DNA from 4 places in the Pseudoalteromonas sp. 2CM41L genome. Region 4 is predicted to be linked to each of the others. Evidence: predicted binding sites of a transcription regulator. Region 4 holds the regulator's gene; each other region holds the start of a gene.
The links. Region 4 encodes sigma-54, which starts transcription at its own class of promoters, with help from an activator protein. Its sites were predicted from a motif close to GTTGGCACGNNNNTNGNNT; they were not measured.

Region 1 (7,826 bases), on a different contig from region 4:
TGGTTAATAGCAGGCAAGTTTGCTGGACAAGCGCGCCGGCATAAGCGTGCATTAAGTTGCTCTGCCTCACTTATAAATCAGTGGACGCTTTCTGAGTTTATAGCCAGTGGTGAGTATGACCGTAATTTAAAAGTACTTAGGCAGCGCTTACGTAATAACAAAGAGCGCATGCGGTGGTGCTTATTAAACGCGATGCCTAAAAATACACGTATTAGTGACCCTAAAGGTGGGTGTGTTATTTGGCTTGATTTAGGCCAAGGGGTAGACAGTCAAAAGTTATTTTTACTGGCGTTAGAAGCTGGTATTAGCATAACCCCCGGACTTATTTTTTCAGCAAGTAATAAGTATAAAAGCTGTATTAGGCTAAGTTACGGGGTGCAGTGGAGCGAAAAAATAGAGCAGGCTATTACCACGTTAGGTGCGCTGGCTCACACGCTAAAAGAATAAAAAAGCAGCACCTAATATACAAGTGCTGCTAAAGGGATGTTAAATACGGTGCGGTGTATTAATTTTGTTTAATGGTAAATAGCTCGTAGCCTTTTAGCTGGGGTAACTGCGCTACTAATTGCTCTTCTTGCTGTGCTATGTTGGCAAAGCTGTCGCATAAAGAGTTGGCACGCTTTTCAAGCGCACTGGCATGCAGCTCTGCTTTTTCTTCTATTTGCGCGCCCATATTTTCCATGCGTTGCTCAAATGCATCCATATCTCCACCCGAACCAAGCAGCTCAGAGCCTAAAGCAACTAAAATACTGCCCATTGATTGCATAACGGCAGACTCAACCACGGTTTCTATTTGCTCCTCAAATTGGTGTTCAAAGTTTTCACCAAATTGATTAAAGCTTTGTTGGCCCATTACAAACGTACCTTGTTGATAAAAGGTGTTTTCTACTTCAAGTCTTATATCGTCCATCAGGCCAGATAAGTCATCAAGGCCATCAATATTAAATGCGTTAGCTACTTCCTCTAATGCTACACCGGCTATTTTTACTCCGTCTAGGGCAATATTAGCGACCTCAGGTAGCTGCGTACGTAAGTTGTCTGAATACTGGGTAAGCGCTTGGCGCTGTTCGCTGTTAATGGATACTTGTTCGCCATTTATAGTTAAGTTGCCATTGCTGTTAAAGCGCATGAATTGATTAGATGCGGTAAAAATTTCTAATTCGCTAGGTTTAATGCGTACATCGTTTTTAAACTCTACATTGCACTGCTCATTGCTAAACGAAATACCCGCATTGCTATCGTTATGTGCCATTGCAGCGGGTGTACAAATTAAAGCGCTTACTAATAGTAAATTTTTCATGTTTATTCTCTAATAATTGTTGATGACAGCTAAGTATTAACAAGTTTGGTGCCATTATTTATTTTTATTTTAAAACAGTAGGTTATGAAAATTTGTGTGTTTGTAATGATTTTTAATTTTGATAAATAAACTACTTTTTAGTCAAAAACACTAAAAATAAATAAATGATAAATTTTATTTGTCGAAACGATAAAAAACTCTCACTTTCCACTTTCTTAATTTAGCGCTATTTATTCACAATATTGACATGAAGGCTATTTACGATAGTCACGTGGCTTTATTTTGGTGCTAATTTGTTCGTATCTTAGCGCTAAACATTTTTAATTTACCAAGTGCAGGAATAAACCTGAGTTGGTCTCAAACACTTTATGGAGTGGGTTGTGGGTAAGACATTTAGTTACGATGCGCTAGATGATGATTTTGTTGAAGACGAGTACGAAATGGTCGGGCGTAATCAGCATGACAAAAAAAAGCAAAAGGTGAAAAAGAAGTTGGAAGATTACCTTGAGCAAAAACGTTTGCGTAAAAACCTAGGTGAAGACGACTTAAACGATTACATAGACTAAATTGTGCTAGTTAAAATAATGCGCCTTTTTATTAGGGTTTGAATGTGCGTTTACGCATGTTTAAAGGCTAAATATTGGCAGTAAAGAGGCTTTATGCCTCTTTATTACTTATTGTGCACTTAATTTAGCGAGTGCTTGTTGAATAGTGGTTTCTAGCTTTTCTGGTTTTGTAAAAGGCGCATAGCGCTTGATAGGTGTGCCATCGGACGCTATCAAAAACTTGGTGAAGTTCCACTTTATTTTTCGTGTTAAAAAGCCGGGTAAGGCCGATTTTAAATACCTAAATACAGGGTGGGCGTGACGACCGTTGACATCCACCTTAGCGGCCATTAAAAAGCTTACCCCGTAATTAATTAAACAGCCTTGTTGTATTTGCGTCGCGTCGCCTGGCTCTTGCTGACCAAATTGATTACATGGAAAACCAATAATAACCAATCCGTTTTTCGCGTACTTACTATGAAGAGTTTGTAGCGACTCGTACTGTTTAGTAAAACCACACTCACTTGCGGTATTAACAATAAGCACAACCTTGCCTTCAAAGTCGCTAAAATTAATTGTTCTACCGTCTAACGCAGTAGCCGTTAATTGATGAAATTCATGCATGATGGATGCTTTTTTATTGTTGTTAGCTACATTCTACCCGCTGTAGCGCGTTACTAAAAGTATAAAATTTAGGCTTGTTAATACCGCGCTTGACTATGCGCTAATGGGTTGGCTGTTATTTAGGGCGTGTTGAACTTTGCGGATTGAAATTTGTTCAACCTAGGGGCGATCAAATCGCGGCGCGAGGTTTGTAACCTAGTGGGCTAAGTAAAAACCGAGCAACAAAGAGTTTATCGCCCCTAGGCAGAACCCAAAGGGCAGCGCATGTTTGGCATTTATGCTACGTTATCGCCTATTTATGGGGAATAACCACACTTCACAGGCTCTGCCTTGCCTAAAAACCAAACATACTGCTGCAAATTCAAACGCCAAAGGTCAACACGCCCTAGTTTAAAATTAAAAATAACCCCATACTGGCAAGCGTTGTGTAATAAATATTATGTGTTTTATAGGCAACAATAATGGCAACGATAGCTGCGCTTAAATAAGGGTTATGCCAGTTTAGGTTGAGCCCGTCTTCATTTATAAAAATAATGGGTACCCAAATAGCGGTTAGTACAGCGGGTGCGCTAAAGCTTAAAAAATGCTGCATTTTAGGGCCCACTTTAAAACCAAGGCGTTGATGTAAAAATAAGTAACGAGTAAAAAAGGTAATACACGCCATTAATAATATAGTGAGCATCATAACGGGCTGTCCTTTTTTTGTGTAAGCCTTGCAGTAAAGTAGCCTGCACTCATTGCAAGTAGAGCAGCACAAACCAACCACAACTCAAACCCCGTGCTTTTTAAAACTGTGGCGCTAATACCCGCAACAATCACTGTAACCAGCGAGGCTAAATTTTTTATGCCCGGTACCACAAGCGCAATAAATGTAGCTGCAATAGCAAAGTCGAGCCCTAAATTTGTTAAATCAGGGAGCACACTTCCTGCAACTATGCCTATGAGTGTCCAAAGGTTCCATGCAATATAAAAACTAGAACCCGCGCTTAAAGCGTATATTAGGCGCGCTTTTGTTTTGTAGGCTTTGCGGTGATGCGAAAAGGCAAACAGCTCGTCGGTCAGTACAAAACTTATTGGTAAGCGCCAGCGTAATGGCTGTGAAATAACTTTATGGCGTACGGCTAAACCGTATAAAAAATGCCGAGAGCTAATAATAAATGTGGTAAATAGAATAGTCAGTAAAGGGGTGTTACCGGCCATTAGTTCAATTGCAACTAATTGTGCTGAACCCGCGAATACAAGTAATGACATTGCTTGTGTTTCAAAGGCACTAAAGCCATTTTGAATCGCTAAAGAGCCACATAATATTCCCCAAGGAACAACCGCCAGACAAAGCGGGAGCATATCAAAAAAACCTTTTAATACTGCGCGTTTAGTTATATTCATTAATGCAAGTAAGTAATAAGTTGGTGCGTTTAGTGTGCCATAAATAGCGCTTTATGTAATATCATTAATGCAGCGGTAGTAAAACTTTGGAATAATGGCTTTAGTATCAAAATAATGTGCCAGAGCCTGGCAACAAGTTGAGGATTTATATGCAAAGTATAAAAGTATGGGATGGCTTTATAAGAAGCTTTCATTGGTTATTAGTGATTAATATTGCTGTGCTTTACTTTAGCATTGACGAGGGCATGATTGAGCTTCATTTTGTGGCTGGCTTTTTCGCAATCGCATTAATAGTGACCCGTTTAGTATGGGGGCTGGTGGGCAGTAAAACGGCAAAATTAAGCGCGTTACTGCACTCGCCAATAGCAGTATTTAAAGAGTTTAAAAAACCCAGTAAAGGAGTGGGTCATTCGGCGCCAGGTAGCTACATGGTTTTGTTGTTTTTTGTACTTATTATAGTGCAGTTAGTGACCGGGCTAATGAGCAGTGATGGCATTTTGACTGATGGGCCTTTGGTTGAGTATGTGTCGAGCTCAACGGTTGATTTTGCAAATTGGCTGCACCGCCTTAATTTCGATATTTTATTTTATGCCATTTGTCTGCATGTTACTGCCATTGTTGTGTATAAAATAAAAGGAAAACCACTTGTCAAAGCAATGATCACCGGTAAACAGGCTAACAGCGAGCAAGCCACTCAAACTAATATAGATAACACGAAAGCTCCTTGGTTGGCGTGGGCCATTTTTGTTGGGTTGTTAGTGCTACTGGCTGTTACGTGGGGCAAAGAACCACTTAGTTATTTGCTAAGTTAATAGCTAACAAAAAAACAAAACGGCGCATAAAGCGCCGTTTTAGTGTGCATTTTTTTAATTGTAATTAGTCTTTAAATTGCTTGTGGCAATCTTTACAGCCTTTGGCCCATGCGCCAAAGGCTTTACCAATTACCGCCTTATCGCCAGATTGAGCTGCTAAAGCTAGCTTATCTGCATTGGCAGCAAAGGCATTGGCTTTTTTAACAAAGGTTGCATTATCAGACCATACATCAGCTAATGCTGCTGTATCACCTTTATCAGTGCCTTCGTAAAACGCTTCCCATGGCATTTTAGAAAGGGCTGCTGCGTTATTAGCGCGCATTTTAAATTGCTCTGCATCAAAAGGAATTTTACCTTTTAGCATCGCGCCCATATCGCTAATTTGCACTGAAATCATAGAAAACGCAGCTTGACGGTATTCAATAGCATCACTTGGCTCTTTAAATGCAGTATTTGCAGATACGCTAAGTGTACACGTTGCTAAAGCAACCCCTGCTAAAAATTGTTTTAATTTCATGTTTTGCCCCTGTAAGAAATTATATCTACTAATTAGACATCTTGAATCGATTACTTATTTTATTCAAGTGAAACTTTAATGTCTCGCAGCTTGTTTTCTGAATATATCATTACACCTTGTCAGTTTATTGTTAACGACTGTAAACGGTGAGTTGCTATTAATACCCCTGTTGTGTACCTTGAGTCATCATAAAAATAATTAACGAAGGAAGTTTATGAAGCATAATATTTTTAAAATGTCGGCACTTTCTGCCGCAGTAGTTATGACGCTAGCAGGGTGTGGTGGCAGCGACAATGACAATAATAGCCAAGTTGCTGTAGTAACTGATGTTGCACCAAAAGCAAGCGATGTAGCCGTTGCCGGTTTAAAGCAATGGGTACCTGTAACTGCTGAGTTTAATGCAAGTGATAACGATGGCGATACACTTAGTTATACATTTACTGAAAATGGTGAAGCGGTTGAAGCGCAAGATGGCGTATATACTTTTAGCCATGGCTTACTAACAGTTGAAGGCGATACCTTTACTTACGTTCCTGTTTCAGGCGAAGACGCGGTAATTGATTACACCGCTAATGCAAATGGTAAATCGGCGTCTGCGCAATTAACAATTAGTGATATTGCGTCAGATCCTTTGGCTAATCAGCAATGGCACCTACGTAACACAGGTCAAAAGTCGTATGCTTTAAGCGATGATATGAAACAAGGCCTAATTGATTTATATGTCAACCAATTAGGTTACAGCGAAGAAGAAGCGCAAACTATTTTTGACGAGGATTTTGCTGAATCAGAAGCAGAAGAATTGGTTGCTGGCGAAGATATGAACGTAGCAGCTGCGTACGCTCAAGGTGTTACAGGTGCTGGCGTAACGGCGGTTGTTGTTGACTCTGGTATGGAAATTCGTCACGAAGACTTAGTTGATAACGTTTTACCAAACCGTTCTTTAAATTTAGATGTTGATGTGTTGGATCGCACCGACCCTACAAGTCTGTCAAACAGTGGCGACCACGGTACCAGTGTTGCAGGCTTAATTGCAGCGAAAGGTTGGAATGGTAAGGGCGGGCGCGGTGTTGCACCAGATGCTGGTCTAATTGGCATGAACTACCTAGGTGGCGATAAAATTGAGCAAACTGATTTACTCGCGCATGGTTTCCCAGGTAGCGGTATTAGCACGTCAGAAAATATTTCTGCGTTTAACCGCAGCTACGGTATTACATTCCCAACGTTTATTGGCTACTCAGAGCTAGATGAAGCTATCGAGTCATACCCTAACCTTAACCTTCGTGATGGTAAAGGTGCGCTAAACATGAAGTCGAGCGGTAACTCGTTTGTAGATGGTAGCGGTGAAGGGTCATTATGTGCCGATAACGGTGCAAATGAGCTAGGTCTTACTTGTTATAACGGCGCGTTTGAGCCAAGCCAAGGTCATCCATATTACTTAAGCGTTGCAGCTGTAAATGCTGATGGTACGCATACAAGCTACTCAAGCGGTGGTGCTAACTTAATGGTTTCAGCCCCTGCGGGTGAATATGGGCGCTGGGCGCCTGCCATGGTAACAACTGATCAAATGACCTGTATTAATGGGTACTCAGGCTTTAATGGTAGCTCGATTACGGCATGGGCTGCAGCATATGGCGAAGACTTTGCGGCATCGCAATACCCATTCAACTACCCAGGACATGAAGATAACGCTAGCTGTAACTATACCTCAACGTTTAATGGTACTTCTTCGGCAGCACCTAATGCGTCAGGTGTAGTATCACTGATTTTATCAGCTAATTCAGAGCTAACATGGCGTGATGTTCGTCATATCTTAGCTACTACAAGCACAGTCAACGATGCAGAAGATGAAGTTGTAACGCTTAGCGTTGGTGAAGGTGAATTTGTAGCGCATGACGGCTGGGTTGAAAATGCAGCAGGTTATAACTTTAATAACTTATACGGTTTTGGACGTGTAGATGCTGGTGCTGCAGTTGCGATGGCAAAAGAGTACGACGTAGCATTAGGTGAGCAAGTTATTACAGATTGGAGTGGTGTTGGCTCTGTTGTTGAAGAAGATGCCCTTACGCTAGAAATCCCAGATAACAGTGCCGCGGGTGTTACACAGCAAATCACTGTTGAAGAAGAGCTAAACATTGAAGCAATGCAGTTTAAGTTTGATGTGAGCAATACTGAAATGGGCTTTGGTTTAGCGGATGGTACGCAAACATCTGCTGGTACCGATTTAGCAATTGAAGTGACGTCTCCATCAGGCACACGCAGTGTATTACTAGCGTCTAAGCAAGCTCTATTTTACCCAGCTTATAGCTTTACTAACGGTTGGAACACAGGCTATGTTTTAAAAGATGCGGTACTACTGTCTAATGCTTTCTATGGCGAGACAACAAAAGGTACTTGGACTATTCGTGTTCTTGATGCTGCAGCAGATAGCTTTGCATTCAGCGATGGCGGGGATAACGGACTAGGTGCAGTAGGTATTTCAAATAACCGTGCCGCAAGCGTTTTAGAAGGCGTTTCGTTGAGAGCATTTGGTCACGCAGGTCAAGAGTAAGGAATATAGATATGAAAATGAATAAATTAGTTATTTTAGGTGCTGCTGCGTGTATTTCTCTAAGTGCAACAGCGAGTTCAGTAGCGGATAAAGA
Region 2 (7,826 bases), on a different contig from region 4:
TCGTAGGTGAATTTGCGTATCGTCGTCTTTTTTGTCTACATAATGAACGACTAATTTTTTAACGTCTGTTGTCATCTTTGTTTTTCACGCCTCTGGTGTTAAAATACGAGAATATAACTCTTTTATTGAACCAACTGATGCCAATCTTATCAAAATACTCTAATGAAGAAGTAGAACAAATCGTCGATCAGCTTATTGATGTGCTAACGCAACACAATGCGCCGGTTGATTTAAGCCTTATGTGTTTAGGAAATTCTATCACGCATATCCTAAAAGAGCATGTATCTGCAGGGAAAAGACAAGCCGTAACTGAGAACTTTGCAAAAGCACTTGCTCAGTCGGTTAAATAAATTATATGAATTTATCGCAGCACAATCAGTTTTCGTCAAAAGCGAGTCAGTTATTAAGTTGGGGCCACTGGTTCACTTTTGCAAATATTGGTTTAGCGCTTTTTATTAGCCTAAGCTTTTTATTTGCAGATTCACCGCCAACTAGCTTTATGGGTATTACCTATATGTTAGTGACGTGGTTAAGCCATACGAGCTTTATCGCTTTTTTAGCATTTGTGCTGACGATATTTCCTTTAAGCTTAGTGTTTCCCTACCCTCGACATATTCGAGGTATGGCTGCCGTTATTGCTACGCTTGGGGCGTCTATTTTAACGCTTGATGCGTATGTATACGTTAATTTGGGCTATCATTTGAGCTCTTCTGCGCTACCGGAAATCATTTCCTTACTGTGGCATCGTCTAACTAGCTCGCCCGCCCTTACTACATTGTTAGCCGGGGGGATTGTTTTACTCATTTTAGGCTTCCAGTTAGTTGTAAGTAACTATACGTGGCAGCACTTAGCGCGTTTAAAACAACTTAAGTTTGCCCGTTTTGCCAGCTCGTTTTTAGTATTATGTTTTGCACTCAGCCACAGTATTCACATTTGGGCAGATGCAAATTTAAAGTTTGATATAACGAAGCAAGATAACGTTTTACCGCTGTCGTACCCTACGACCGCTAAAAGCTTATTAGCAAAAAATGATTTGCTCGACATTGAAAGCTATAAACAAGCTCACAATGTAAGAATTAATAACCAAAATATTAATTACCAAATACCTGCGCCAATGCAAAAATGTGAAGATTACACTGCGCAGCAAGTCGATATTTTTGTATTTGATACCAACGAGCAGTTAAAACGCTTCGTTGCCAAGCATAAAAACCTACATAAAACTGATCAGTTTTTACAGCCAACACACCATGGCGATAGCTTGTTTAGTTTAGTGTATGGCTTACCTTCTTTTTATAAAATGGCTATTTTATCAGAGCAAACCTTGCCCGCGTGGCAAAGTCAGCGCAGAAGCATAGAGCTTGCTGGAATTGAAAAGCTAAACTTTATAAACGATCAAGCGCATTCAAACAGCGCAATTAAAATCATTAAAGGTGAAGATAATCCGTCTCCTCGCAGTGACGACACCCATATTTTTGCGTTTAGCTTAGCTAATAATAGCTCGGAAGTAGTTACATCATCGGTGTTATACAGCTCAGATAAGCGAATAGCCAAGGTAGATGGACTTATTCAACCCAGTGATATTATTGCAACCAGTGTAGGCCAATACTTAAACTGTAAGTCTGTGGTTAAACAAACCATGCTAGGTGAAAACCTGTATAAGAAAAAGACGGACACTGGCGTTAATTACTCTCAAGGCGTAGTTATTGCTTACAAAAAAGATAGAATTACGCTAATAGATTCAGACGGTAACTATAAAAATATATCTGCCGCTGAAGGTTTTTCTATTGAGCAAAGCCTCGATATCCCGTTTTTAGTACAAAGTATTAAAAAGCTAAAAACCTACACACAATAGCCCTATCCCTTAACCTAGCTTGCTATAACACCAAGCTAGGTTATATTTACTAAATCATAGTAAACGCTCAGGGATGAAATTAATGCAAAAACACACACTTTTTTTATGCGCAGTAATGGTATGCCCACTTTCTCTGCATGCGCAAAATGCCACAACTTACTATAAATGCGTGACAAAAAACGGCACTATCTTTTCGCAATTCCCTTGTAACGATAACGCTACCGCCTACACAATTAATACAGTATCGGGAATTAATACTGCACCGGCGCAAGATTACACAAAAGAGCTAAACGCATTAGAGCGCGAACGGATTGTGCTTGACCTGCAAGCAGAGCTGAGAAGTAATACTAATAAATTAGCGATTATAAAACGTAAAAAAGACCGCGCAGAATACAACCAGCAACAGCGCCTCAACCGTATCTTAGATGACGAGGACAAAAAGTTAATTAGCAAAGATATTACCAAGCAATTAAAAATAATAAATAAAGATCATAAAAAGCAAACCACCGAAATTGAAAAGCGCATTAAAAAATTAGAGAAAAAAATAGCCTCCTACCAATAGCATGGCTTTTGCCATCACACTCAATTATGCTTTAAGCTAAAAGTATAAAAACTGAAAATATTTATCTTGGTTTTAAACTTAAAATAACATAACCTTAACAACTATAGAGTTAAAGCTCTAACGTGTATAACACTACAGCACCACTAACATTTATAAATGCTGTACTAAAATCGTTATATACACTTTTTTAAGGAGTGTTTATGCAGCCACGCCATATAGCTGAATTAATTTTAACGGGTTTTAAAAAGCATTATCAGCTGTTTCAAAAAACCACCGCCCAAGCCCCGCTTGCCTTTGCAAAGCGCGATTGGCAGCAAATTAATGAAATTAGTAAACTGCGTATTAGTTACTACGATGACAGAGTAAACGAAACCACTAAAGCATTAAAACAAGCACAGTTAACTGAGCAATTAAATGAGCAACTTTGGCTGGAAGTAAAAATACTGTACCAACGCTTTTTATGCTTTCATCCTCAAGCTGAACTTGCCGAAACATTTTATAACTCAGTATTTTGCCGTTTGTACCACAGACGCTATTTTCATAACGACTTTATATTTGTACAAGCCACATTAAAAGATGCCCCTGCCATTCCTGTTGAGGCAGAGTACCGCAGCTACTTTCCAGTGGTGGATGGTTTAAAGCCCACAATAAAGCGTATTATTGAGCATTTTGATTTTAAAGCCCCGTTTGTAAATTTAGAGCGGGATATACGTTTGCTGGTAAAGGCATTTTACAAACAAGCGCCCGACACACACCACCAGCCTTGGCAAATGCGCTTTGATATTTTGCACGCGCCTTTTTATCGTAATAAAGCTGCTTACATAGTCGGCCGAGTGGTCTCTCAAAGCGGTGTGCAGCCTTTTATTATTGCAGTACTGCACCATGAAAATAAAGGCTTATACCTCGATGCGCTATTAACCAAATCATCGCAAATGCGGGTGATTTTTGGCTTTGCACGGGCTTATTTTATGGTTGAAACCCATGCGCCCTCAGCCATGGTGCGATTTTTAAATCAACTTATGCCTAATAAAACACTCGCTGAGCTTTATAATGCCATTGGGTTTCATAAACAAGGTAAGACAGAGTTTTACCGTGAATTTTTACATCACTTGTCTCACTCAGACGATAACTTTATTATAGCGCCGGGCACACCAGGCATGGTTATGATGGTATTTACGCTGCCCTCTTTTGGCTATGTATTTAAAGTAATTAAAGATAAGTTTGGCGAAAGCAAACCGTTTGGCCGCGATACCGTCCTTAAACGCTATCAACTGGTAAAAAGCCATGATCGGGTTGGCCGCATGGCCGATACCATAGAATACTCTAACGTCGTATTTCCTTTGGCACGCTTTGATAGTAATTTACTGGCGCAGCTACATAAAACCATTGGCTCATCTATGGTAATTGAAGGCCCGTGGCTTATTATCAAGCATTTATATATTGAAAGGCGCATGACACCGCTTAATTTATTTTTAGAAAACGCCAGCGAAGAAAGTGCTGCCGATGCAATAGAAGAGTACGGCCAAGCACTTAAAGAAATGATTGCGGTAAATATATTCCCAGGCGATATGCTGCTTAAAAACTTTGGGGTAAGCAAACACAAGCGCATTATTTTTTACGACTACGATGAGGTTCAATACCTAACAGATATGAACTTTAGGGCCTTACCTAAGGCCAAAAGCTATGATGATTACTTAACTGATGAACAAAGTTACTCAGTTGCGCCGCAAGATGTTTTTCCTGAGCAACTTTGTACCTTTGTTATGCCAAACCCAAAGTACAAACAGTTTTTGCTCAGTACACACCCCGAGCTTGTTGATGTTAGTTTTTGGAAGCAAGCTCAGCAAAATATAAAAAAGGGTCATGTTAGTCACATATACCCATACCCGACAGCACAACGCTTTATTCATCACTGGTAAGCGTTAAAGGACACACAATGAACATAAGTAAAATAGATTTAAATTTGCTGGTTTACCTCGACACCCTATTACGTGAGTGTAACGTAACCCGCGCCGCTAACCAGTTAAGTATTACTCAACCAGCTATGAGTAACGGCCTTAAGCGTTTAAGAAACTTGTTTAACGATCCAATTTTGGTACGTACCAGTGAAGGTATGGTCCCCACAGAGCGTGCTATAGAGCTGCAACCGGTTATTCGCGGTATATTAATGACCCTAGAAGAAACCCTCGCACCTAATCGCGAATTTGAAGCCAGCCAAAGTAAACGTGTATTTAGAATAATGGCCAGTGACTATGCAGCCAGTACATTAGCGCCAAAGCTTTTAAGTAAACTTCATGAAGAAGCGCCCGATACAACCCTAGATATACTTACGCCTAGTGATGTAACGTTTCATGATGTTGAAAATGGTAAAGTGGATATGGCAATTAACCGCTTTGAAAACCTTCCGCAATCTTTTCATCATAAACGCATATGGAAAGACAGCTTTTGCTGCTTAGTAAAAGCCGACAACCCAATTATCGAAAACTTTAGCCTAGACAGCTATTTAAAAGCCCGCCATATATGGGTCAGTAAAACCGGCTTTGGGGTCGGCGTAGGTATGGACCCTAAAGATGTACAAAAGCTAGGTTGGGTAGATGAAGCACTTGCCCATTTTGGTAAACACCGAAATATTGCCACGTTTACCCGTAATTACCACGTAGCCATTCATTTAGCAAAAGAGCAAAATTTAGTGGCGACCTTACCTTCAAAGGCTGCCAATATTTACTTAGATGATGCAGGCCTTAAAATTTTAGAGCCTCCATTTCCTATACCACCTTTTGAACTAGATATGATTTGGAGCCCTTTGCTGCATCGCGATGCAAGCCATATTTGGTTACGCCAAAAAGTAGCCGAAGTGGCGGATGAGCTTAAATAACCTTATTACAAAAGCCATGTAAAATTTGCGAGGTTATTTTATTTTAACTAGCCTTGCAGCTTGCTAAATAAAGAAATAATCAATAATTACAATAACTTAAAAATTAAGATGAAATTGGAATGGCCTTTGCTTTAGTTACTGTGAAACTTAAATTCATGTAAAGAGAGGTCATTATGAATACCCATCAAGGAACAGAAGCAACTCATATTACTGACATCATCCAAGTAATGAACAGTGGCATTGATTTTTATCAAAAAGCGCAAGAGAAAGTTGAAGACCCAGCCATTGGCGCATTATTTCAACGCATGATTGACGCACGAAAAGTAAGTGTTGAGCGCTTACAACCTTATGCAGTTAACGAAAAAGGTGAGCGTGAGGACGGCTCTTCTTTTGCTGTAGAAGCACGCAGAGCTTACACAGCCCTACTCACTTCATTTAGTTCTCATAACGATAAAACATACGTTAAAGAGCTTGAAGAGGTAGAAGATAAAACCCTTGAAGAAATTAAAGCAGCGATGGATAAACCACAGCCAGCCGACTGTGAAGCAGCCTTAGCGAAAACCTTGCTAACGATGCAAAGCTGCCACACCGAAATGAGCCGTATGCAAAAGCATTAATTTTCAAATGCATATATTTAAAACCCAGCCTAGCCGCTGGGTTTTTTATTATTAAAAGGTTTAAGGCTATAAGCCAATAATTGCAACACCCAGTTTAAACCCTGCTATGTATAGCCAAGTCCAAAATGCCACATTTAGTATTATCAAAGCCATACAGGGGTTAAACCAATCCGTAATAATGTTTAATTAAGCGAATTGGTATAATTTAACGCTGAGGTAAGGCGCAACACAATAAAATCGCGGTTGAGAAATAAATACTAAAAAGCCTAAATACAAAAAAAGGGCCTTACGGCCCTTTGAACTTAAATAACATAAGGGAGTGTTATTTATTAAAAACGGTATTCTGCGCCTACATAGTAATAAGCACCATTAAAGCCAAATGGCGCTGAACGGCGAGAGTATTCAAATACCCCATCGCTGCTTACAATCGTATTGCCATTTGAATCAACAATTGTGCCCGAGCGTGAGTTACCAATGGTGTTTTTATCTGGGTACACGTCAAATAAGTTATTTGCACCAATATTTACAGATAAATCTTCAGTCACGAAGTAATTAACTTTAACGTCAGTTAAAATTTCTGCACCGTAGGTTTGGCGTCCGCCATCTTCTACTGTGTATTCACCAAAGCGGTTAAGTGAAAGGTTCACAGTCCAATCTCCACGCTGGTAAAGCGCACTTAAGTTGATGCGATCTTCTGGTTGCCACTCTTCAATAATTGAAATTTCTTGATCAGAGAAAACATCTTCAACAGGTACGGTTTCAAGCCCTGAGCCCGATGGCGTAAATAACGACACCACCTCAGTTTCAGTAAAGTTAGCTGCTAAAGTAAAATCAAGCGTGCCACCTAATCCTTCGGTATTCCAAGTAGCTACAAAATCAATACCCGAAGTTTCGGTATCTGCACCATTTAAGAAAAACTGCCCTGCACCTGCGCCTGAGCTGATTAATGCAGCATCTAGGCTTGAAGAAAGCCCTTTACCTAAACGGTTACTAATTACTATGCGGTCGTCAATATCAATTGAGTAGTAATCCACAGTAACATTAATGTTATCCGTTACGTTGTAGACAATACCTAAGCTGCGGTTTTGCGATTTTTCTTCTTTAAGTTTTGGAATACCTAAACTTTGTGCAAGGGTTGAATCGTTTCTGAATGTACCTACTTCTTCAGCAACTAATGAGCCGTCTTCAGCCACAACAAATTGTGTGCTGATATTGTTAAAATACAATTGCTGCATTGATGGCGCTCTAAAGCCTGAGCTTAATGCACCACGCAGTGACACATCATCAGTAATTGCCCAGTTACCCGCAAGCTTAAAGTTTACCGTGTCGCCAAAGCCTTTGTAATTATCGTAACGCAGTGCGCCTGATAAAATGACATCTTCAATTAGGTAGGTTTCTGCATCAAGGTAAAACGAAATTACATCGCGTGACTCATCAACCGATGATGCCGGCGAAGAACCACCAAAACCTTGCGTACCGCCAGAGGCATCTTCAGAGCCTACACCGCCACTTAAACCACTATAAATACTTACCCCATCAAGGGTGTCGTAATCACGATAAGCATATTCGCTGCCCTCTAAAATACGGTATTCATCGGTACGAATTTCTGCACCCATAGCCAGTGAGTAGTCATCAAAGTTTTGTGTAAAATCTATATTAATGGTTTGCAGTGATAACTCCATGCCATAGGCATAGGCTTCACGCGGAATAGTACTGCGAATATCAGCGGCACTTAAACCTTGCTCGTAACGTAAAAAGTTAGCGTACGAGGCATTGATTGTGTCACTTGTTGTGTAATCAATGCTGTTTTCACCGTAGGTATACGATACATCTAAACTTGCATCGTTATCAAAGTCGGTTTTGTAACCAAAGTTGTAAGAAATATCATCAATTGTGGTATTAATTTTAGGTAAAAAGCCT
Region 3 (7,826 bases), on a different contig from region 4:
GTAATGCATTACCCGCTTTTAGTGACGCCGCGCCGCAAAATCAGCGCGATGCAGTTTAACTTTTTAATGCGCAGTGAATAACACTCACGTGCTCTATTAAATCAAGGCCCAGTTCGGTTAAATAGCCGCCATCTGGGCTGTCTATCACGCCTTTATCAAACAACCTTTGCGCCGCGCTTAATAAACTTGGTTCAGCATCCGAATGTAACTTAATCCCTTGCATTTTGCTCTCACGTGGAAATTTAGCTAATAACGTAAATTCATCTATCATTGTTTGATTAAATTGCATGTGTTCACCTTTTTATAATTGTGTGTTTAAGTCAGTGTTGTTTAACGCTATTACTTACCCTAGCATGTTTTTTAATCGTGTGTACTATTTTTAAACTATCAAAATTCGAGGTCGCTCATGCGTCATATTATGGTTTTATTTATTTTTTTAATTGCGTTCACTTTGGCCCCTAGCAGTTATGCAAAAACAGTCAAAACCCATTCTATTATTGACGCTAATGAGATTATTAATAATGGTGATATTTGTTGGTACGACAACAAACGTTATAGTGAAGGCGCGCTGGTACAAGTACATTCTTTTACCTTAGTGTGCGCTGCTAATAACCCGCAGCATAATAACAGTGAGCTAATTTGGCTAAAATTAGATAAAAAAGGCAATATTGTTTATCCCACAAAGCCTAAAACCATTACGGTCAATTAGCGCTAAAAGAGGATTTACGCTACAATGCGCACAGTTTAAATAAGTAGTATGGCTATGGATAATCAACCAAAAAATCCTCTTCATGGGGTAACGTTAGAACAAATTTTAGTAGAGCTTGAGCAGCGCTTAGGGTTTAAAGCCATGGGCGAGCAAGTAAACATTAAGTGTTTTACCGACTCACCGAGTATTAAATCAAGCTTAAAATTTTTACGTAAAACCCCTTGGGCTCGCGATAAAGTTGAAGCTCTCTACTTACATACGTTAAGTAACAAGCCGCTGCGTAAACCCAAAAGCGCTCAGCGCCCTAAACCTGCCAGCCAAAGCGACAGCAGTGGGTTTGTTTGGCCAAGCATTAAAAAGTAACACACAAAAATGCACGTTAAATACGTGCATTTTGTATTTTATAACTCCTTACTAATTACATTTAACGAGGCGGGGTCAACTGTAATAGTAAGCGTATCCGCTGTTTTAATTTCACCATCGAGTACATACTTAATTTCTTCGTCTGCGGTTATCGTTACTTTTTTAGCGTTGGTATGATGCGAGCTAATTGCTAAATGCGTTTGTGTAATACTACTAAACATAAGTTCAGCAATGCTTAACACGCGAGTGGTGTTTTCATCACTAGGTAGCAGCCAATTAATGTCTAATAGGCCATCTTCGTGATCGGGCTGACCACCTCCTTGAGCTAATAACGTAGTAAATGGCGCAGCATTAGCCACAATAAAGCTATTTGTATTTACCTCCTGCGTTTGATTATCATCAAGGGTGACATAAAGGGTTTGCGCTTTTTGCTCACTAAATGCCTGAAAAAAACCACTTAAATAGGCAAGCTGACCCGATTCGTTTTTTGAGTCTCTATCTGCTTTTTCTACCATTGATTGCTCATAACCAATCCCAGCTAACAACAGCATAAGCTCGTCATTACAATAGGCCGTATCAATTGTTTGGGTTTGCCCATCAATAATAAGATCGCAGGCCTGCTCAACAGGAATGATTTTAGAGCTAATCCCCATAAGCACATGCGCTAATGCATTGGCTGTGCCCATTGGGATAATACCCAGCTTGCACTGAGTGTTTACCAACACACTTGCTACTTCTGTCACGGTTCCATCGCCGCCACAGGCAATTATTATATCTGGCTTATCTTTAATGGCTTGTTTAGCAAGCTCAATACCGTCTATTTCTTTGGTGGTGGTTAATACTTCTAAATCATAATACGCCGACAACCTAGCCACTATTAAATGCTCTTTTTCTTGCCACATTTTGGTACCCGATACAGGGTTTGCAATAATAACGGCTTTGTTTTTAATAACTAGCTCGCCCTTTTTATGTCGCTTTGCTAAATGACGAAGCTGATGCTTATTAAGATTTGCGGTTTCGCGGGTTTCTTTTATTTGCGCGAGCACTTGGTGAACATCGGCGTTTTTATCTTGGCTCAGTAAATACGCTGCCATAACAAATACCGAACGCCCTCTGCCCAGTGCACAGTGAACTACCACGCGGCGGTCTTCTTTAATATGATGATGTATCCAGTTAATGGCTTGGTTTAATTGCGAATGGGTAGGCACACTATGATCAAGCACCGGAATATTTAAATAGCTAATATTTTCTTGTGTAGAGCTCCATTCTAAGCCATCAAACTCACACGTGACATCTAATATTGCCGTTATGCCGTTTTCTTTTAACGTATCAATATCAGAGGGGAACAATCGGCATGCTAAAAATAAATGGTCGTTAATTTTTTGAATGGGAGGGACTTTATCGTGCTTGCGAGAATACGCATTGTAAATTTGAACACCCAGTAAAAAAGGCACAAATGCCCAGCGGATATAAAATGGGATGACACCATTTTCACGCTTTCTAAAAATTTTCGCCAAATTAAAAATGTAAGCACCACTGACAAGAATTAACGACAATGCACTCCAGTAAAATACCACTGCAAAATATACCGAGTTAACCTCCCACCCTATAAATATAAAAATTAACGCTAAAATTAAATAACTCGTTGCAGCCCACATATTTTCTCCTTTATTTTTACTGTTTTGGCACATTTTTTTACAGCTGTGTATAAGTGTAGTAGCAATTTACACGCCAACAAAAGTTGTTTTTTAGGAACAAAAACAACACTAAGTAACTGATATAAAATAAATAAAAGTAGCTAGCTTTAGCTGTATTCGCATATTAGGCGCTTTTTACACAGTAATCGGTCATTTTTTCTCACTACTCAAAGGTAACTGTTTATATTTAAAACTTGTTTCAATGTGTACAGCAGCTAATATAAATGTCAGCTTAAAAGTTTTTGCATCCAATCACTCTTTTCACACGTTTATTGAGAGTGTGTTTATCTTTATTTGTTAAATTTATAACAGCCTGTTTAGTCTCTATTTCAAAGCGATTAAGTTGCCCTTAAATAAAACAATTGTTAATTCACGAAGCTCAACACACCTCGGTAATAATAAAAACAACAGGAACCTTATGGAAAACGACAATTTACCTCCCCTTTTGTGTAAAACAGCACAGGGTAACAAAGCCGCGTTTGCTGACTTGTATCAGCAAACAAGCGCAAAGCTTTTTGCGATTAGTTTAAATATGCTTTCAAACCGCGCGCACGCAGAAGAAGTACTGCAAGAGGCATTTATAAAAATTTGGCATAACGCGTCAGAGTACAACTCATCTAAAGGCACAGTTATTAGCTGGATGATAAGCATTGTGAGATACCGCAGCTTAGATGCATTGCGTTATCACAAGGTAAGAAAAGAGCAGGCAATGGGTGATGATGAATACGACGAACAAGCAGTCGATGTTAGTTACGACGAACAAACCAAACTTGTTAATTGTATTGAGCAACTTGATCCCCAACAAAAACAAGCCATTCATTTAGCCTATTACAAAGGGCTAAGCCATGGTGAGTTAGTCAATCACATAGAAACGCCCTTAGGCACAGTTAAAAGCTGGATCAGGCGTGGTTTGCAGCAGTTGCAGAGGTGTTTAACATTATGAATTATAATAAACCAGAATTACTTGATGCTTTAGCAGGGCAGTATGTATTAGGTACTTTAAAAGGCCTGGCACGAAAACGTTTTCAACGCTTAATGCTCAGCTTACCGCAAGCCCGAGAAGCCACTATAATGTGGGAGCAAAATTTAAATGATTTAGCCAGTGCAATTACGCCTCAAACACCCAGCGCGCAAGTGTGGCAGAATATTTTAAATACATTAGAACACACCAACCAACCCGCTAAAACGGTGATCAAACCAGCTACATCGCTGTGGCGCAATTGGTCATTTATAGCTACAGCTGCCTGTATTATCTTAGCATTTTTGGTTATTCAGCCCACAACTCAGCCCCAATACAGCCAACAAATTGCTTTAGTACAAAATCAAGATAAGCAATCACTGTGGTTTATTAACGTAGATGAGCAAACATTATCGGTTAAAGCCAGTGATAAACTCGTTGCGCAAACCGATAAAGACTACGAGCTGTGGATGATTTTAAAAGGGCAAGACACGCCAATTTCGTTGGGTCTACTGCCTAAAAACGGTGAAAAACAGTTACTCAAAGGCACGCGCTTTAAAGCGCAAGATATTGCCCTACTCGCTGTTAGCTTAGAGCCTTTAGGTGGCTCGCCAAACGGCCTACCAACACAAGTACTGTACACGACAGATTTAGTTATTTTATAACTTAATAAACGCAACTGGTTGGTCAAACTTTGTTTGGCCAACCTTTTTATTTACCTTGGGGTCTAGCGCCTTTTAACCATTAATATTTGATTAAACTAAAGTAGGCTTAATCGCACTGCGATGTTTATCATATTGTGTGCTCAATACCTGCTGCGTTATTTTAATTGCATACCCCCCCTGTAATGAGTATATAACCAAACCGCTTCAGCCTCTTTATCACTTCATTATCTAAATATAAAACAGCCTGCTGAAAATTTAATCTTGAACGTTAAACACCCCTTTATTAACAAAATAAAAAAATATTTAACTTTTTTGCATCCATTGTGCTTTTTGCTTCGTTATTAGTTATGACTCCAATCAAAACTAAAGGAAAAAGTCATGAAAGCTTTAACTCCATCTATACTCGCAGTAGTAGTATGCAGTACCTTAGTAAGCACCTCTAGCGAGGCATCAAGTCATCGTGAAGCGCCGAACATTAGCCGCTTTCCAACCTTAGACTCTACCGACTTTTACGTATTTAATAGTTATGAAGCAGGCAGAGACGACTACGTTACGTTTATTGCCAACTATATTCCTCTACAAGATGCCTACGGCGGCCCTAACTACTTTGCTATGGACCCAGATGCAACCTACAGTATTCATATTGATAACGACGGTGATGCAGTTGAGGATATTACTTTTGCCTTTAATTTTACCAGTATGCTGCCAAACGATAATCAAGGTGTGCAATTAACCGTTGGCCCAGAAGATAATCAGCGTACTGTATCTGTACCTCTTAAAAACGTTGGTGGTGTAGCAGCAGGTGATGATAGCGCCGCTAATTTTAGCGAGTCATACACTCTCAGCATGATAAGCGGTCCACAACGCACGGGTACCAGTACAGCATTAAGTAATACCACCACCAGTTCAACCACGTTTAATAAACCGCTTGATTATATTGGTGACAAAACATTTGGTTCAATGGCTGATTACCAAACCTATGCAGATCAGTTTGTTTATCAAGTTTCGGTACCAGGCTGTGACAGTATGGCCAAAGTATTTGTTGGTCAGCGCAAAGACCCATTTGTCGTTAACTTAGGTAAAACATTCGATTTAGTAAATTACGTTCCCGTTGAAGGTGATAGTGCGCCAGGTGCTGGGGATGGCGGTGGTTTCCCTGGAGGGATTACACAAAGCAGTGAGAATGACGACCTCGTAGATAAAAACGTTACCTCAATTGCAGTTGAAATGCCTAAAAGCTGTATTGTAGGTGAAGGCAACGGCGTAATTGGTTCATGGACAACAGCGAGCCTACCTCAAGCACGCATTTTAAACCCTAACGCTAAATTTGCAGATAACGCGGTAAATGGCGGTGCATTAACGCAGGTTTCACGCTTAGGTAATCCATTAGTTAATGAGCTAGTTATTGGTATTAAAGACAAAGATACCTTCTCAACGGCTCATCCTAAAGACGATGCACAGTTTTTAGATTACGTTTCGCACCCGTCTTTACCAGAGCTGTTAAATATTTTATTTAAAGATGCAGTAAATACCACACTTGGTGCTAATTTAGAAACTCTTGCTCCAACTAACTTTCCACGTACTGATTTAATCACCGCATTTTTAACTGGTTTTGCAGGGGTAAACCAACAAGCCACCGTAACGCCATCAGAAATGCTACGTTTAAATACTGCAATTGCAGCCACAGCACAAACTGATCAGTCTGCATTTGGTGTAGCCGGTGATGATTTAGCAGGTTTTCCAAACGGGCGCCGTCCAGGTGACGATGTCGTTGATATTGCACTTCGCGTGGTAATGGGGCGTTTATGTCACCCTATTCCTGTAAATGGTGAAGACACCGACTTAGGTCTATGTACACCAGAGGATGCTGATGTAGGTACAGTGCCATTCACTGATGGTGCTCCAGTTGATGCGAGCATGATGGATGCCACTTTCCCATACTTAGCCACCCCACTTGCAGGCTCTAAATAAGGAGTAACGTATGCGTAATTTAAACCTTACCCATAGCAGTATATTGTTATGCGCTTTGGCACTAGGCGCGTGTAGCAGTGATGATGATAACAAACAACCCACACCGGTTGTAAATTCTGCGCCCAATGCTAGTGATGCAATGTTAACCACACAAACAGAGGTTGAAATTAACGACATGTTAGTGGCAACCGATGCTGATGGCGATACATTAACATACACATTAACTTCGCAGCCGACATTAGGTAACGCTGTAGTAAATAGCGATGGCAGCTTTACCTATACCCCAAACAAAGAAGCAACCGGTAGCGACAGCTTTATGTTTGGTGTATCAGACGGTGTTAACCAGCAAGTGACTGCAGCGGTAAATATAACCATTGAAGCACTGCAAGTGGACTTTGCACAATTTGCAAGCGATGCATTTAATCAAAGCCCCACTGCGCAACCGCTATCTACCAACGGACGTGTCTTTATCAATACAGACACAGACGTAAGCGGTATTTCATCGGGCGCTTCTGGTAACTAACTCAGTAAGTAAATTAAGCTGATGGCCATGGATGGCTTTTTTAAGAGGATAAAACAATGCGCAGTCATTATAAAAAAATGCTCTTTGTTTTTTGCGCTGCACTGTGTGTAAATAACGTGCTTGCAAAACCAATTACCCCAAAAGATAACGCAATTATTGCCTCAAGCAATGCAACATTAAGTGCTAATTTAACCCTGGAGCAACTCACTGCGCTGGTGCTAAATAGCCAATACATAGGCCAAACAGAGCGCTATCAAGGTGTATTAAAAAAACGCTTAAAAAATCTATATACCGCTTCTGCGACTGCACAAAGCGGTTATTTATATGCACGGGTACTTCAAAAGGAGCATGCGTTTTCTCGTGCCATAGACGTTGCTAATAACGTATTAAAAACCCAGCCAGATCATGTAAACACCCATTTATTACTCGCTAATATGTTGATGACACAAGGCAAATTTGAACAAGCTAAGCGCCATTGCGTGGCATTAATTGGTAACACCAGCCTATTAACGGCCAGCACGTGTGTGCTAGATGTACAAAGCCAACAGGGCAAACTGAGTGAAAGTTATCACGCGTTAGTTAAGCTTACGCAAAACAAAAACAGCAGCTTAACGACAAAACATGTGCTCAGCGAAATGGCGTTTAGACTCAATAAATTCACCCGTGCGCAGCAGCATATAAATAATATTGATTTAAACACAGCCCCGGTGAGCCTTATTGTGCTGTGGGCCGATATTCAACTGCAGCAAAACAACCCTGAAAAAGTGCTTAATACACTCGGTAAACTTGCCAATAGCCACTCATCGCTTGAAGACGCTATTTTGCTCAAGTTAGCCATAGCTGAAAAACGTAGTAATAAGCACACTAATACGGTGTGGCAACCGCTCATGCAACAGCGCGTAAGATTACGTGAACAACGCCAAGATACCTTCCATGCCAA
Region 4 (7,826 bases):
CTTAACTTGGTGTGCTCTCGCAGAGGAAATGCAATGTTGTCAAATACCGACATATCAGTAAATAACGCACCGCTTTGAAACAGCATGCTCATTTTGGTTCGTGCCGCATATAACTCTTTACGCGACATACTAGGAATACTGCCACCTTCGAATAAAATATCGCCGGCGTCAGGCTTAAGCTGCCCACCAATTAAGCGTAGCATTGTGGTTTTGCCAATTCCGCTTGGCCCCATAATCGCTGTTATCTTACCTTTAGGAACACTAAAACTCATATTTTTATATATGGTTCTATCGCCTCGCGAAAAGCTAACATCCTTGACTTCTACTATTGATTGCGACAAGTCGCTCTCCGTAACAATGTTCACTCGTGCTCCTATTTTAAGGGTTTTTTAGCCAAGATGGAAAAAACAATTCGTAAGATTTTGTAATACGCCTACAAAAAGCGCTCTAAGGCTGAAGTAAATTGCCTTAACCTTTGCTTAAGCGCATAAAATTCACGCACTGCAATAGTAGACCCTGCTCTTTTGCTTATACTTTCATGTTGGCTTTTGTTACTATTCGCGCCATCTGTATTTTGAACATCTGGCTTAACATAATGGTTACCTCGTTTGTTATTTTAATTCTTGGTTTTGCTGCACTTGTGTGGAGCGCCGACCGATTTGTATACGGTGCGGCAGCGCTTGCTAAAAACTTTGGAGTCCCTACTTTAATTGTTGGCTTAACGGTTGTTGCTATGGGGTCTTCGGCCCCTGAAATGATGGTATCGGCCTCGGCTGCTTTGGCAAATAAAACCGACACAGCGGTTGGTAACGCGGTAGGTTCAAATATAACAAACATCTTACTTGTGTTAGGTATTACTGCGCTGCTACGCCCTTTGAGTGTGTCATCAAGCACTTTAAAACGCGAAATGCCGCTTGTTATGCTGGTATCCTTGGCTACGTGGTATGTATTTTCAGACAACTACTTCTCACTCACCGAAGGGGTGGCATTGCTAGTTGCATTTGCTGTGTTTATTGGCGGCTTGATTGTGGTTTCTTTGCGCGCCAAAAATCAAGATGATCCTTTTGTTTCAGAAGCCTGCGATGAGGTTCCTAACGATGTACCAACTAAAAAAGCCGTTTTATGGCTAATTGTCGGCATGGTTTTATTACCTGTTAGCTCACACTTTTTAGTTGGTTCAGCAGTCGATATTGCTAAATACTTTGGTTTAAGCGACTTAGTAATTGGCTTAACCATTATCGCTATTGGCACAAGCTTGCCTGAACTTGCAGCTTCTGTAGCGGGTGTACTTAAAAACGAAGATGATTTAGCCCTAGGTAATATTGTGGGCTCAAATATATTTAATATTTTAGCGGTATTACCGCTTGCAGGTATTATTAACCCATCAGTGGTTGACCCGTCACTTGCAAACCGCGACATACTTATTATGTTAGGTGCTACGCTTGCGCTTATTATTATGTCATTGAACTTTAGAGGTTCTCAGCGTATCAATAGAGTAGAAGGTGGCCTATTACTCATCGCATTTTTGGCGTACCAAGGTTATATTTTTAGTCAAGTAGGGTAACAATGGCACAACTAAATTTTATAGAGCAAGGTTTACGCGTATTAAACATTGAACGCCAAGCGCTTGCTGATATTACACAATACGTTGACGAAAACTTTCATAGTGCGTGTCAGCTCATGTTTGATTGCCAAGGCCGCATTATTGTTATTGGCATGGGTAAATCAGGCCATATTGGTAATAAAATTGCTGCTACCCTTGCAAGTACAGGCAGCCCTGCTTTTTTTGTTCACCCAGGCGAAGCAAGCCATGGTGATTTAGGCATGATAACCAAAAATGACGTGGTTATGCTTATATCAAACTCGGGCGAAACCAGCGAAGTACTTAATATTATTCCGGTGCTTAAACGCCTTGGTGCAAAAATAATATCGATGACGGGCAACCCGCTCTCTACTATGGCAACACTTGCCGATGTGCACGTATGCATAAAAGTAGAACAAGAAGCCTGTTTATTAGGTTTAGCGCCTACAGCAAGCACCACAGCTACTTTAGCAATGGGTGATGCAATGGCGGTTGCGCTTTTAGAAGCACGCGGCTTTACCGCCGATGACTTTGCACTCTCTCACCCTGGTGGCAGTTTAGGTAAGCGATTGTTGCTCACTTTAAAAGATGTAATGCACAGCGGCACAAACACCCCTATTATAGGTGTAACGCAAACAATTAAAGACGCGTTAATAGAAATGTCAGCCAAAGGGCTGGGTATGACCGCTATTGTAGATAACAATCAACAGCTTGCAGGCCTTTTTACCGACGGTGACTTACGCCGTATTTTAGAGCAAAGAGTGGATATACATAGCACCGCTATTAGCCAGGTTATGACTAAGTCATGCACAACCGCCACGGCCGATATACTTGCAGCTGAAGCCCTAAACATAATGGAAAATAAACGTATTAATGGTTTAATTGTTGTCAATGATAAAAACCAGCCAATAGGCGCCCTAAATATGCAAGACCTCTTAAAAGCAGGAGTATTATAAATGCAATTTGAAGATCTCTATCAACCGCTAAGCGATGATGCCAAAGCACGCGCCAAAAAAGTAAAACTACTCATATGCGATATTGATGGTGTATTTTCTGATGGCCGAATTTACCTCGGTAACCAAGGCGAAGAATTAAAAGCATTTAATACAAAAGATGGTTTTGGCATTAAAGCGCTGATCAATAGCGGTTTTGAAGTTGCGGTCATTACGGGGCGTCACTCAAAAATAGTGCAAACTCGCATGAGCAGCTTAACCGTACAGCACATTTATCAAGGCCAAGAAGACAAACTTATTGCTTATCAAGAACTCAAAAACACTTTAAAGTTAACTGATGAACAAATAGCTTATATTGGCGACGATGGCCCTGACATGCCAGTAATGGAGCGCGTTGGCTTTGCCGTTGCAGTAAACGATGCGCACCCACTAATTAAGCGCTTATCGCATTACACTACGCAAATGCCTGGCGGCTTTGGCGCCGTTAGAGAGCTCACAGATTTACTTATGCTAGAGAACGGCATAGCGCTTACAACACAAGGCACCAGTTCATGAATGCAGCACGCGTTATACTCAGTGCGTTATTCATCGGCTGTATGGTTTGGCTTTGGTACCCTTATTTTACCCAAACCAATGTAGCGCCAGAGCAAGAACCTGAAGTAATTGCAAAGCCCGATTACACCGCTATAGAGCTTAAGCAAACAGCCTATGACGAGCAAGGCAAAATAAGCCATAAAGTCACAGCGGCTAAAATGGAGCTGTACCAACAGCTTGGTTTTACATTTTTTGAAAAACCTATTTTCACCTTGTATAACGAAAAGCAAACATGGCGAATAAATGCAGACGAAGCAACGCTTTACGAAGATAAACAACTTATTTTAGAAGGCAATGTGGTTGCTAAAAATTTAGTTGATAACGCCATGATAGATAACATCAATGCCGATAACATCGAAGTCGACATTAAAGCGCTAACAATGCGCTCTGAGCAGCCAGTGGTTGTCACTGGGCCTAATTTAAAAATTGTCGGGAAAGGCCTTGAAGCCGATTTAAAAACCGAAGTAATAAAACTAATTAACCATACGCGAACAATATATTATGACCAATAAACTCACTAAAATACTTATTATCCCATCGCTAATGCTTGCCTTTAGCGCCTCTGCTGCTGAGCCTGCTGCTCAACCGCCAGCAAATCAAATTTCTATTAGTGCAGACCGTCAAGAAGGCCAACTTAAAGAAAACGTAGGTATTTTTGAAAAGAACGTCGAAATTGTGCATGGTAATCGCAAAATTACAGCCGACCGACTCGAAGTACATAAACGTGAAGACTTAGGGGATAACAAACAACTCCTTATTGCCACTGGCAGCCCAGCCTACTTCGAAGAAAAACAAGACGATGGTACCGTAATGAGTGCCAGTGCAAACGAAGTACGTTACGACGTAGCAAAGCGATTTTTAACGCTTGTTGGCGATGCTGAAGTCGCGCAAGCCGGTCAAAAAATTAATGCTAAAAGTATTACCTACGATATGCAGCAGCAGCTTATTAGCGCAGAAAAAGACGAAAACTCCACGGATCGTGTCCACACAATTTTAGTGCCTGTTGAAGCAAAAATTAAAGAAAAAACAGGTAACGAAGGTCAACCATGAGCACCTTAAAAGCAGAACTATTAGCAAAAAGCTATAAAGGCCGCCAAGTTGTAAAAAATGTAGGCCTTGAAGTAGAAGCCGGCAGCATTGTTGGCTTATTGGGCCCTAATGGCGCAGGTAAAACCACCACCTTTTACATGATTGTAGGGTTAGTACCTAGCGACAAAGGTAAAATTTCTATTGATGATAACGACATTACGTTATTACCTATGCACAGCCGCGCCCGCTTAGGCATTGGCTATTTGCCGCAAGAGTCATCAATATTTAGAAAGCTGACAGTTTATCAAAACCTAATGGCTATTTTAGAAACGCGTAAAGAGCTCAATAAAGCCGCGCGAGAAGAAACGCTTAACAACTTACTTGATGAATTTAGTATTCAGCATATTCGCGATAGCCAAGGTATGGCGCTTTCTGGTGGTGAACGCCGCCGTGTAGAAATTGCCAGAGCACTGGCAGCGAACCCCAAATTTATTTTATTGGATGAGCCTTTTGCTGGTGTTGATCCGATTTCAGTGTTAGATATAAAGAAAATAATAGAACATCTTAAAAACCGTGGCATTGGCGTATTAATTACCGATCACAATGTAAGAGAAACCCTTGATGTTTGTGAAAAAGCCTACATTGTTTCTCATGGGGAGCTAATTGCATCTGGTACCCCAGAACACGTATTAAATGACAAAACTGTACGCGATGTTTATTTAGGCGAGCAATTTAGGCTGTAACATTTAAGCCACACCTACAAGCATCTGCTAATATTAATTATAACAACATAAAAGGATTGTTAGAGATACATGAGGCAATCATTACAGCTGCGCATGGGCCAGCAACTTACAATGACTCCACAATTGCAACAAGCGATTCGCTTGCTGCAGCTCAGTACATTGGATCTCCAGCAAGAAATACAAGAAGCACTTGATAGCAACCCGCTATTAGAAGTAGAAGAGCAAGATTACACGGAAGAGTCGGCTGGAAAAAATGAACAAAAAGCAGATACGGATGATGTAACCGTAAGCGCATCGGCTGACGATACAACCAGCGAGTACGAGCAAGACAGTGGCGAAGCTTTAAATAAAGACACCGTTAGCGATGATATGGCAATGGATGTAACTTGGGATGAGTACATGAGCGCAGCCCCTGCGGCATCCTCAGGCCCAATGCCAGAAGATGAGTCTATTTATCAAGGTGCCTCTACTGAAACGCTACATGAGTATTTAATGTGGCAGCTTCAGCTTACTCCTTTTAGCCCAACTGACGAAGCCATTGCTATTGCCATTGTAGAAGCTGTAGATGACTCGGGTATTTTAACGCTAAGTTGCGAAGAAATTTTAGAAAGCTTTAACCAAGAAAACGATGACGAAGTTGAAGTTGAACTTGATGAAATAGAAGCCGTTTTAAAACGTATTCAGCTATTTGACCCTGTAGGTATAGCCGCGCGCAGTTTACAAGAGTGCTTGTGCATTCAGCTAAACCAGTTTGATAAAGACACCCCTTTTATAGAACAAACTAAAATGATCTTAACCGATCACATTGATCTATTAGCGGCACGCGACTATCGTACATTAATGAAAAAGACTAAGCTTAAAGAAGACGAGCTTAAAGAGGTCATGACCCTAATACATACCCTCAACCCAAAACCTGCAGATACAATAGTAAGGGAAGAGTCGGAGTATGTAATACCGGATGTGTCGGTTAAAAAAATAAAAGGCCGCTGGGTGGTAGAGCTAAATCCAGATAGCATGCCAAAAATACGCGTAAATAGTCAGTACGCAGCTATGTCACGTACCGTAAAATCAAGTGGTGATAGCCAGTTTATTCGCTCTCACTTACAAGAAGCTAAATGGTTTATAAAAAGCCTTGAAAGCAGAAACGACACGCTGCTCAAAGTAACAAACTGTATTGTAAAACAGCAACAGGCATTTTTTGAACATGGCCCCGAAGCCATGAAGCCAATGGTTTTAAACGATGTTGCTGAAATGGTAGAAATGCATGAATCGACAATTTCGCGTGTTACCACGCAAAAATATATGCATACGCCACGTGGTATTTTTGAGCTTAAGTATTTTTTCTCAAGCCACGTAAGCACTGAAAACGGCGGAGAGTGTTCATCAACCGCAATACGTGCCCTAATTAAAAAGCTAATTGCCGCGGAAAACTCAGCTAAACCATTGAGTGATAGTAAAATTGCGGATATATTGGCAGAGCAAGGAATTAAAGTAGCTAGACGCACAATAGCAAAATACCGTGAATCGCTAGCTATTCCACCGTCAAATCAGAGAAAGAGTTTGATATAAGACGTAAAAAACAAAGAGGAAATGCTTATGCAACTAAACCTAACTGGTCGTCACGTAGAAGTAACTGATTCACTTAGAGACTATGTAAATAATAAATTTGCAAAGCTAGAAAGGCACTCAGATCATATTAGCAATGTGCATGTCATTCTCGATGTAGAAAAACTCAACCAAAAAGCAGAAGCGACTATTCATGTAAGTGGCGCAGATTTATTTGCCTCAACAGAGCACCAAGATATGTATGCCGCTATAGACTCGTTGATTGACAAGCTCGATCGTCAAGTCATAAAACATAAAGAGAAGCTTGCTAGACACTAATATTATGAAATTAAGTACATTAGTATGCCAGGACTGCAGCAAAGCTGCGGTCCTTTTTAGTAGTAAAAAAAGAATTTTAGAGTTTATCAGTGAGCTAGCTCATGAAAAGCTCCCCTACTTACCACAACAAGATATTCTTAATGCGCTGGCAAGCAGAGAAAAGCTAGGCAGTACTGGTATTGGCCGGGGTATCGCCATTCCTCATGGCAGAATGGGTGGCGTAGAAGAGCCGCTGGCTTTAGTACTTGTTAGCGACACGCCTGTTAACTTTGATGCTATTGATAACTGCCCTGTTGATATTTTTGTTGCACTCATCGTACCAGATGGCGATAACCAACAGCACCTAAAGACTCTGGCAACCATAGCTGATAAACTGAGCAACAAAGAATTTTGTAAACAGCTGCGTAGTGCTAAAACCGATGCAGAGCTGTATCAAGTAATTGTTGATCAATCGTAGTAAATACTAAGGGCTATAAATGGAGTTAATTATCATAAGCGGCCGTTCTGGTTCAGGTAAGTCGGTTGCTTTACGCGTGGTTGAAGATTTAGGCTATTATTGCGTAGATAATATTCCGGTCAACTTACTGCCCTCTTTAGTGCGAAGTGTTTCAGATAACTATGACAAAATAGCCGTTAGTATAGATGTTCGTAATATCCCCAAAGAACAAGACGAATTTAACGATATTCTCGAGTACCTTCCTGACTTTGCTAAACCCACACTGTTTTATTTAGATAGTGATGATCAAACACTGATCAAACGTTTTTCAGAAACACGCAGATTACACCCTTTATCCATCGATTCGCTGCCGCTTGATTTAGCAATAAAAAAAGAAAAAGAACTGCTTGATGTACTCGTAACGCGCGCTGACTTTATGCTAGATACCACCGATTTAAGTGTGCACCAATTAGCAGAGTCAATTCGCGAAAAAATACTGGGTAAAAAAGATAAGCAACTTATTGTAACGTTTGAATCGTTTGGCTTTAAACACGGCATACCTAAAGAAGCTGATTATGTTTTTGATGCTCGCTTTTTGCCAAACC

Region 1: a site for sigma-54 is predicted at 1,338-1,356, ahead of MTF64_RS17245 (YggN family protein). Genes of this name have one in related genera too.
Region 2: a site for sigma-54 is predicted at 5,403-5,421, ahead of MTF64_RS08875 (PA2169 family four-helix-bundle protein). Genes of this name have one in related genera too.
Region 3: a site for sigma-54 is predicted at 2,790-2,808, ahead of MTF64_RS02175 (diacylglycerol kinase family protein). Genes of this name have one in related genera too.

The regions. Positions count from the first base shown of each region.
Region 1 covers NZ_JALNTN010000018.1:62,391-70,216, reverse strand. The annotation lists gene MTF64_RS17250 (PLP-dependent aminotransferase family protein) at 1-447, shown strand, start outside; gene MTF64_RS17245 (YggN family protein) at 506-1,300, opposite strand; gene MTF64_RS17240 (hypothetical protein) at 1,681-1,866, shown strand; gene MTF64_RS17235 (glutathione peroxidase) at 1,975-2,469, opposite strand; gene MTF64_RS17230 (AzlD domain-containing protein) at 2,855-3,154, opposite strand; gene MTF64_RS17225 (AzlC family ABC transporter permease) at 3,151-3,855, opposite strand; gene MTF64_RS17220 (cytochrome b/b6 domain-containing protein) at 4,005-4,667, shown strand; gene MTF64_RS17215 (cytochrome c) at 4,732-5,184, opposite strand; gene MTF64_RS17210 (S8 family serine peptidase) at 5,399-7,732, shown strand; gene MTF64_RS17205 (hypothetical protein) at 7,744-7,826, shown strand, end outside.
Region 2 covers NZ_JALNTN010000005.1:109,728-117,553, reverse strand. The annotation lists gene yejK (nucleoid-associated protein YejK) at 1-75, opposite strand, end outside; gene MTF64_RS08900 (DUF1414 domain-containing protein) at 138-350, shown strand; gene MTF64_RS08895 (DUF3413 domain-containing protein) at 356-1,852, shown strand; gene MTF64_RS08890 (hypothetical protein) at 1,935-2,414, shown strand; gene aceK (bifunctional isocitrate dehydrogenase kinase/phosphatase) at 2,615-4,333, shown strand; gene MTF64_RS08880 (LysR family transcriptional regulator) at 4,351-5,289, shown strand; gene MTF64_RS08875 (PA2169 family four-helix-bundle protein) at 5,463-5,906, shown strand; gene MTF64_RS08870 (TonB-dependent receptor) at 6,236-7,826, opposite strand, start outside.
Region 3 covers NZ_JALNTN010000001.1:488,503-496,328, forward strand. The annotation lists gene maiA (maleylacetoacetate isomerase) at 1-59, shown strand, start outside; gene MTF64_RS02160 (TIGR02647 family protein) at 56-289, opposite strand; gene MTF64_RS02165 (DUF1496 domain-containing protein) at 407-709, shown strand; gene MTF64_RS02170 (VF530 family protein) at 764-1,072, shown strand; gene MTF64_RS02175 (diacylglycerol kinase family protein) at 1,111-2,730, opposite strand; gene MTF64_RS02180 (sigma-70 family RNA polymerase sigma factor) at 3,188-3,712, shown strand; gene MTF64_RS02185 (anti-sigma factor) at 3,709-4,392, shown strand; gene MTF64_RS02190 (DUF4331 domain-containing protein) at 4,771-6,363, shown strand; gene MTF64_RS02195 (Ig-like domain-containing protein) at 6,374-6,886, shown strand; gene MTF64_RS02200 (tetratricopeptide repeat protein) at 6,943-7,826, shown strand, end outside.
Region 4 covers NZ_JALNTN010000006.1:156,625-164,450, forward strand. The annotation lists gene MTF64_RS10105 (ATP-binding cassette domain-containing protein) at 1-329, opposite strand, end outside; gene MTF64_RS10110 (calcium/sodium antiporter) at 596-1,564, shown strand; gene MTF64_RS10115 (KpsF/GutQ family sugar-phosphate isomerase) at 1,567-2,538, shown strand; gene kdsC (3-deoxy-manno-octulosonate-8-phosphatase KdsC) at 2,539-3,090, shown strand; gene lptC (LPS export ABC transporter periplasmic protein LptC) at 3,087-3,641, shown strand; gene lptA (lipopolysaccharide transport periplasmic protein LptA) at 3,631-4,179, shown strand; gene lptB (LPS export ABC transporter ATP-binding protein) at 4,176-4,901, shown strand; gene MTF64_RS10140 (RNA polymerase factor sigma-54) at 4,971-6,470, shown strand; gene hpf (ribosome hibernation promoting factor) at 6,498-6,785, shown strand; gene MTF64_RS10150 (PTS sugar transporter subunit IIA) at 6,790-7,242, shown strand; gene rapZ (RNase adapter RapZ) at 7,262-7,826, shown strand, end outside.